DNA from 3 places in the Cupriavidus sp. 94F1 genome. Region 2 is predicted to be linked to each of the others. Evidence: predicted binding sites of a transcription regulator. Region 2 holds the regulator's gene; each other region holds the start of a gene.
The links. The regulator FNR, encoded in region 2, switches genes on or off when oxygen is low (the NO sensors DNR and NnrR bind a similar motif). The targets are predictions, from matches to a motif close to TTGATNNNNATCAA.
Positions count from the first base shown of each region.

Region 1: a site for FNR is predicted at 1,084-1,097, ahead of hemN (oxygen-independent coproporphyrinogen III oxidase). Genes of this name have one in related genera too.
Region 3: a site for FNR is predicted at 1,285-1,298, ahead of AC3FJ6_RS16890 (DASS family sodium-coupled anion symporter). Genes of this name have one in related genera too.

Region 1 is NZ_JBYOJT010000003.1:584,660-586,926, reverse strand. Features, by position in the region: gene hemN (oxygen-independent coproporphyrinogen III oxidase) at 1-1,021, opposite strand, end outside; gene AC3FJ6_RS10390 (ABC transporter substrate-binding protein) at 1,267-2,267, shown strand, end outside.
Region 2 is NZ_JBYOJT010000001.1:106,332-108,598, forward strand. Features, by position in the region: gene AC3FJ6_RS00475 (sulfite exporter TauE/SafE family protein) at 1-407, opposite strand, end outside; gene fnr (fumarate/nitrate reduction transcriptional regulator Fnr) at 493-1,218, shown strand; gene AC3FJ6_RS00485 (hypothetical protein) at 1,302-1,547, opposite strand; gene AC3FJ6_RS00490 (hypothetical protein) at 1,544-1,753, opposite strand; gene ccoG (cytochrome c oxidase accessory protein CcoG) at 1,801-2,267, opposite strand, start outside.
Region 3 is NZ_JBYOJT010000006.1:186,502-188,768, reverse strand. Features, by position in the region: gene AC3FJ6_RS16890 (DASS family sodium-coupled anion symporter) at 1-1,152, opposite strand, end outside; gene AC3FJ6_RS16885 (dicarboxylate/amino acid:cation symporter) at 1,532-2,267, shown strand, end outside.

The DNA of each region.
Region 1 (2,267 bases), on a different contig from region 2:
CAAGGCCGATCTGGTCGTAGCCGGCGTGCGTGGCATAGCCCTGGAAATTGCGTTGCAGCCGGCCTTCGCGCTGGGCGATCGCCAGGTCGTCGTCGGGCAGCGCAAAGTGATCCATGCCGATATAGACGTAGCCGGCGGCGGTCAGCCGTTCGATCGTCGACACCAGGATGTCGAGCTTCTCGGCCGCTGGCGGCAGTGTTGCGGCATCGATACGGCGTTGCGGCTTGAACACGTGCGGCAGGTGGGCGTAGCTGTACACCGACAGCCGGTTGGGCCGCAGCGCCAGCACCTTTTCAATGGTCTTGCCAAAGCGCGCGGTGGTCTGGTGCGGCAGGCCGTAGATCAGGTCCACGCTGATCGACTGGAATCCCAGGCGCCGCGCCGCCCGCACCACGGCGCGCGTGTCTTCGTACGACTGCACCCGGTGCACGGCTTCCTGCACCTCTTGGTCGAAATCCTGCACGCCCAGGCTGATACGGTTGAAGCCGAGCTCGGCCAGCAGGTCCATGCGTTCGTCGGTGACGCGGCGCGGATCGATCTCGATCGAATGTTCGCCCTCGGGCAGCAGCACGAAATGCTCCTGCAGCGCCGCCATGACCCGGCGCATTTCAGCGGGGTCGAGGAAGGTCGGCGTGCCGCCGCCCCAGTGCGACTGCATCACGGCGCGTCGCTCGCCCAGGCGCCCGGCGACCATCGCCATTTCGCGCGACAGGTAGTCGACATACTGCGCGCTGCGGCTGTGATCCTTGGTGATGATCTTGTTGCAGCCGCAGTAGTAGCAGATGTTTTCGCAGAACGGGATATGGAGATACAGCGACAGCGGGGCCGGCGAATCGGCGCGGCACGCCTGCAGCGCCGTCTGGTAGCCGGCGTCGCCCACTTCCTGGTGGAAGCGGTCGGCGGTGGGGTAGGAGGTATAGCGGGGGCCGTTGCCGTCGATGCGGCCTGCCAGGCTGCGGAAATCGGCAAGCGCGCGGCGGTCGAAAGCCGTGCCGGCGGCGTCTGGAATGGGGGCGGACATGCGGAGACTCGATTTGTGGGCGGAATGACAATCGATGCTATGCCTCGCCCGGTGCATCAACCTTGATGCGCATCAAGATCATGGCGACCTACACCTGCCAGCCCCGCCAACGGGGGGCCTCATGTCGGGCAAAAGTCACGGAAGCGTCATGAACGGCCGATAGTCTCTGGCCCGGCTCGCCAAGTATCAAGTCCAGCCCGCACTCGCTTTCCGCAGCACATCCTGTCCATCCGACTCTCACTGCCATGCGCCCAGCCTTGCCGCAATCGCCCCCCGCGTGTCCGCCCGCTTCGACAGGCCGCCGCCGCGCATTGCAGAGGCTCGGCGCCCTGACGTCCGCCGCCGTGCTGCCCGCGATGGCGCAGCCGGCTGGCCAGGTTCTGCGCCGCCAGCTTGTGGTGGGCCACCTGGTGGATCGCGTGGGGCCGCAGGCCGACCAGGCGCGGGACTATCTGGCCGGCGCCAAGGTGATGTTTGATGCCTTCAATGCGTCGCCGGCCGGCAACGCCGGCCTGCGCATCGTTCACGTGGTGCGCGATGCGGACGCCTCGAACCCGCGCGCCGCCGCACAGGCCGTGGCCCTGGCCGACAACGAACGTGCCGAGGTGCTGTTCGGGCCTGGCGACAGCCTGCTGCCCACGCTGGCGGGCTCGGCCGACCTGACGCGGCGCGGGGTGCAGATCGTCGCGCCGCTGTCGGGGCTGGCGCTGAGCGCCGACAACGTGTGGTTCACGCGCGCCGACTATCAGGCCGAACTCGATGCCGCCGTGCATCAGCTGCGCAGCTACGGGCTGACCGGCATCGCGCTGGCGGTGTCGCCCGACTTCGCGGCCGGCACGCTCGGCGTCGGCACCCCATGGCTGGCGCGCCTGGAAAAGGACATCTCGACGCGCGCCGTGGCGCTGACTGGCAATTTCGACGACAGCGCACGGCGCATTGCCGCGGCCCGGCCGGGCGCAGTGATCGTCGCGGGCGACACGCTGGCCTATGGCAGCCTGGGCCGCGCACTGGCGGCGCAAAACTGGTACGGGTTTCTGGTAGGCCTTTCGGCGGTCAGTCCGTCGGCGGCGCGCGAGATCCTGGGCGCCGGCTACGCGGGCGGCATGGTCGTGACGCAGATTGCACCGGGGCCGCAGGAATCGACGCTGCGCGTCGTCAAGGAGCACGTGGCCCGCATGAAGCAGTACCTGGACGAGCCGCCCTCGCCTGCCACGCTGGCCGGCTATATTGGTGCGGCCTGGCTGGT
Region 2 (2,267 bases):
GTCATGGCCCGCGCACGCTGCACCACGTGCACGGCGGCCAGAGAGGCGAGCCGCTCGATCCAGTCGGAACGCATCACGCGTCCACGCAACAGCCACACACCGGTGAGTACCAGCATCATGCTGCCCCCGGCATAAAGCCATCGCTGCAATGGCAGATACTCCTGCCGCCACGCCGTCGCACCGACAGCACCCATCACCGCACCCAGCAGCATGTATGTCGTGATGCGGCCTGCATGCATGATGCACAGCGCAGTCCACCACTGACGAGCGGTACGGTGTATGACAATTGCCACATCGCGGTGCTGTTTCTGCTCCGCGGCAATAGCAATTCCTCCACACATGGCCGCGCAATGCATGCCACCGAGCAATGCCATCAGAAAAACGCTTAAAAGCACACCAAAAGGCAACTGTTCCTCGCTTCTGCGTCACATGACGCTGTAAAATGCCTGCATCGCGCCCTCGCTGCAAGCGCATTCATAACGAGCACTTCAATTGTTGACTTCCATTCCCGTCACCGAGATGTCGCCCCGTTGCTCAACGTGTGCCATGGGCCAGCTTTGCCTGCCCGTGGGCATGTCGCAACAAGACCTGGCGAAGATGGACACGCTCGTGCAGGAACGCGTGCGTGTTCACAAGGGCGAAACGCTTTACCGCATGGGCGAACCGCTCAATGCGGTCTACGCCATTCGCTTTGGCACACTGAAGACGCACGTCACGATGGAAGACGGGCGCACACAGATCACGGGCTTCCATCTGCCCGGTGAAGTCATCGGCCTCGATGGCCTCAGCGAGATGCAGCACGCCTCCGACGCCACCGCGCTGGAAGACGCCGAAGTCTGCGTCGTACGCTACGACGACCTGCAATCGCTGTCGAGCATCCTTCCCTCGCTGCAAGGCCAGTTCCTGCGCCTGATGAGCAAGGAAATCTCGCAGGACCAGGTCATGCTGATCACGCTCGGATCGATGCGCGCCGAAGAACGTTTGGCTGCGTTTCTCGTCAACATGTCCGAGCGTCTGTCGGCGCGCGGTTATTCGTCCACCGAGTTCGTGCTGCGCATGAGCCGCGAGGAAATCGGCAGCTACCTGGGCCTGAAACTCGAGACCGTCAGCCGCCTGTTCTCGCGCTTTGCCGAAGCAGGCCTGATCCAGATTCGTCAGCGACATGTGAAGCTCGTCGATATGGCAGGCATCAAGCAGGTGTACAGCCGGTCCTGCTGAAAGCCAGGGCCACGCATCACGACAAAGGCCGCGCCGGAGCCATCCAGCGCGTCCTTTCTGTTTGCAGCGCCTGTTCTGCATTGCTATTCGAGTTCATCGGTGTCGCTGAGCTTCACCGGCATCGTGTACAGCGTGAGCCCGCTGGACAACGCGCAGAACAACCACGCGACCAGGAAGCCAACGGTGTAGATCGCCTGCCGGGAAGCTTCTACCGGTTGTCCGAAGAAGCTGAGGTCTCCGGGATCCACCACCGAGAACACCACCGCCGTGGCCGCACCGCCCATCAGAAACGCCGGCCATAGCACCCACATCAGCCAGCGCAGTCTCATGGGCGCCTCGCAGCGGGTTCAGCGCGATCGGCACCGGCCTTCTCGACCACTAGTCCGTGGCGCGTGGCATCGTTCACCGGCACATCGGCATGGGTGTTTGCCAGCCAGATCGTGATACCGCAAGCGACCATCGCCAGCAGCGGACCACTCATCAAAATCCAGGGCCATGGCTCCCTGTACCAGGGCTTTGCGGGGTGTTGGGTCATTGCGCTCTCCTATTGGCATTCGTCCCGGCTCACCATCCGTGACAGCATCACAGATCGCGAGGCACGATGAAACTCGTGCTTTGCCGGATATCCACTTTCCGATCGGTTTCGGTCTCGGCGGTGACCGTCACCTCGATCTTGTGCGTACCCTGCTTCGCATCGTCGATCGGCACACGAATCCGGATCGGCAGCAGCCGGTTCGACGTGGGCGACAGCGATTCCGCGCCATGGTCGTACTCCACGACCATGCCCTGCAACGCGTCGCTCTGCGCCTGCACGTGAAACTTCATCGGCGCCTCGGTGGCGTTGATCAGTTGCAGCCGGTACACGTTTTCGATCCAGCGCCCTTCCACTTCGCGCCCGAGCGCGCCACGATCGCGAATGATGTCGACCTTGAGCGGCGCGCGCATGGCCAGCGATGTGACGAAGCCTGCCGTCAAGGCGAGCCAGATCGCCGTGTAGACAATCGTGCGCGGACGCATCAGCCGCTTGCGGGCGTCCGATGCCGACAGCT
Region 3 (2,267 bases), on a different contig from region 2:
GCTGGCGGAGATGGCGTCGCGCATGTCGGCCGAGAACCAGGCGATCACACCCAGCTTGTTGAGTTGCTCGGCCAGCATCACCAGGGCACCGAACCAGACCAGCGTGTCCCAGGCGCTCTTTTCGGACAGCACATCGTCCCAGTCGATCGTCCCGGTGATGATCAGCGCAAAGAGGCCAAGAAAGGCCACGACGGTCGGGTCAAGCGTGTAGGCGGACCCGAAGATCATGGCGGGCAGATTGGCCCACAGGATCAGCATCATCGCGAATACGCCCATCATGACGCGTTCCTTGCCGCTCAGCGGCCCCATGCGCGCAAGCTCGCCGCGGGCGTAGTCGACCGCATTGGGCGTGACCTTCAGTTCCGGTGGCGATAGCAGGTAGATGATCAGCGGCATGACAAGCAGGCAGAGCAAGCCCGGCAGCAGCATGCACAGCGCCCAGGTGGTCCAGGTCAGGTGCAGCGCCTGGCCGCTGGCCTTGGCCACGTAGTCCACCACCAGCGGGTTCGGCGCCGTGGCCGTCAGGAACATGGCCGAGGTAATCGGGTTGGCGTGGTAGTTCACCAGCGCCAGGTATGTGCCGACCTTGCCCTGCGTCCCCTTGGCGGGGTCGGAGTCGAAGGCGCCGGCGATCGATCGCATGATCGGATGGACGATGCCGCCTCCGCGCGCCGTATTGCTGGGGGTGAATGGCGCCAGCACCAGTTCGCAGATGGTGAGTCCGTATCCGATGCCAACCGTGCGCTTGCCCAGCAGGGCAATGAACATCAGGCCGATCCGGTTGCCCAGCCCCGTCTTCTTCAGTCCGCGCGAGATCAGGATCGCCACGACGATCAGCCAGATCAGCGGATTCGAGAAACTGCTCAGTGCGTCGGCAATGGCGCCCTTCGACGTCGGCGACGTCACCTGTGCGAGCGACACGATCACGATCGCCATCATGGCCATCACGCCAATTGGCATGACCTTGAGGATGATGGCGACAATCGTGGTCAGGAAGATCGCCACCAGATGCCAGGCCTCGGGTTTCAGCCCTTCGGGCGCCGGGAGCAGCAGCAGCGTGACCAGAACAGCCGTGGCGATGATGGCGGGCGTCAGCCGAAACGGCACGACTGACATGAAGTAGCGATACATCGCTATCACCTTGGACAGCATTGCTTGGACCTCCCTGCTTGAAATGCGGCAAATATCAGTGTCTCGATGGCCGATTACCGGCCTGTGCGCTCTTCAATATGTGGCGTCCACGCGCTTCCCACAATGGACTTTGGTCCACATCCCGCCCTGGAGTTGACGCAAGTCATCAACTGATCACGCTCCAAGTGTCTTTTTGTACACACGCGTGGATCAGCGGGCCGGGTCCTGTCCCGGGGCCCAGTTGCGGACCTAGGTCTTTCGGTCCATACCCAAGCCCAACTGCGCGGCACTAAGCTCGCCTTAGCGTGTTTCCGGAATACGGCCCGAGGCTCGAGCGAGATGGCCAAGACGACGCGGTCGATGTCCGGCTTCCGACACTGAACCAGCAATGGAGACGAACATGGAAAAAGCCGAACATTCAAAGCCGCTCTACAAGTCTCTCTACTTTCAGGTCATTACCGCCATTATTCTTGGCGTCATTCTGGGACACTTCTTTCCCCAAACCGGCGAGGCCATGAAGCCGCTGGGCGACGGCTTCATCAAGCTGATCAAGATGATCATCGCGCCGATCATCTTCTGCACGGTCGTGGTGGGCATCGCCGGCATGGAGGACATGAAGAAGGTCGGCAAGACCGGCGGCCTGGCGCTGCTCTATTTCGAGGTGGTCAGCAGCATTGCGCTGCTGGTCGGCCTGTTGATCATCAATATCGTCAAACCAGGGGCAGGCATGAACGTCGACCCTGCCACCCTCGACACCAAGGGCATCGCCGCCTATACCGGCCCTGGAAAGATGCAGGGCACCGTGGAGTTCCTGATGAACGTCATCCCGAATACGGTGGTGGATGCGTTCGCCAAGGGAGAAATCCTTCAGGTACTGCTATTTGCCGTGATGTTCGGCTTTGCGCTGCACAGGTTCGGGGGGCGCGGCACGCTGGTTTTCGACTTCATCGAAAAATTCTCGCACGTGTTGTTCGCCATCGTCGGGTACATCATGAAGGTCGCGCCGATCGGGGCGTTCGGCGCCATGGCATTCACCATCGGCAAATACGGCGTGAGTTCGCTGCTCCAGCTTGGCCAGCTGATGGCCACGTTCTACGCTACCTGCCTGCTTTTCATCTTCGTCGTGCTCGGGTCCA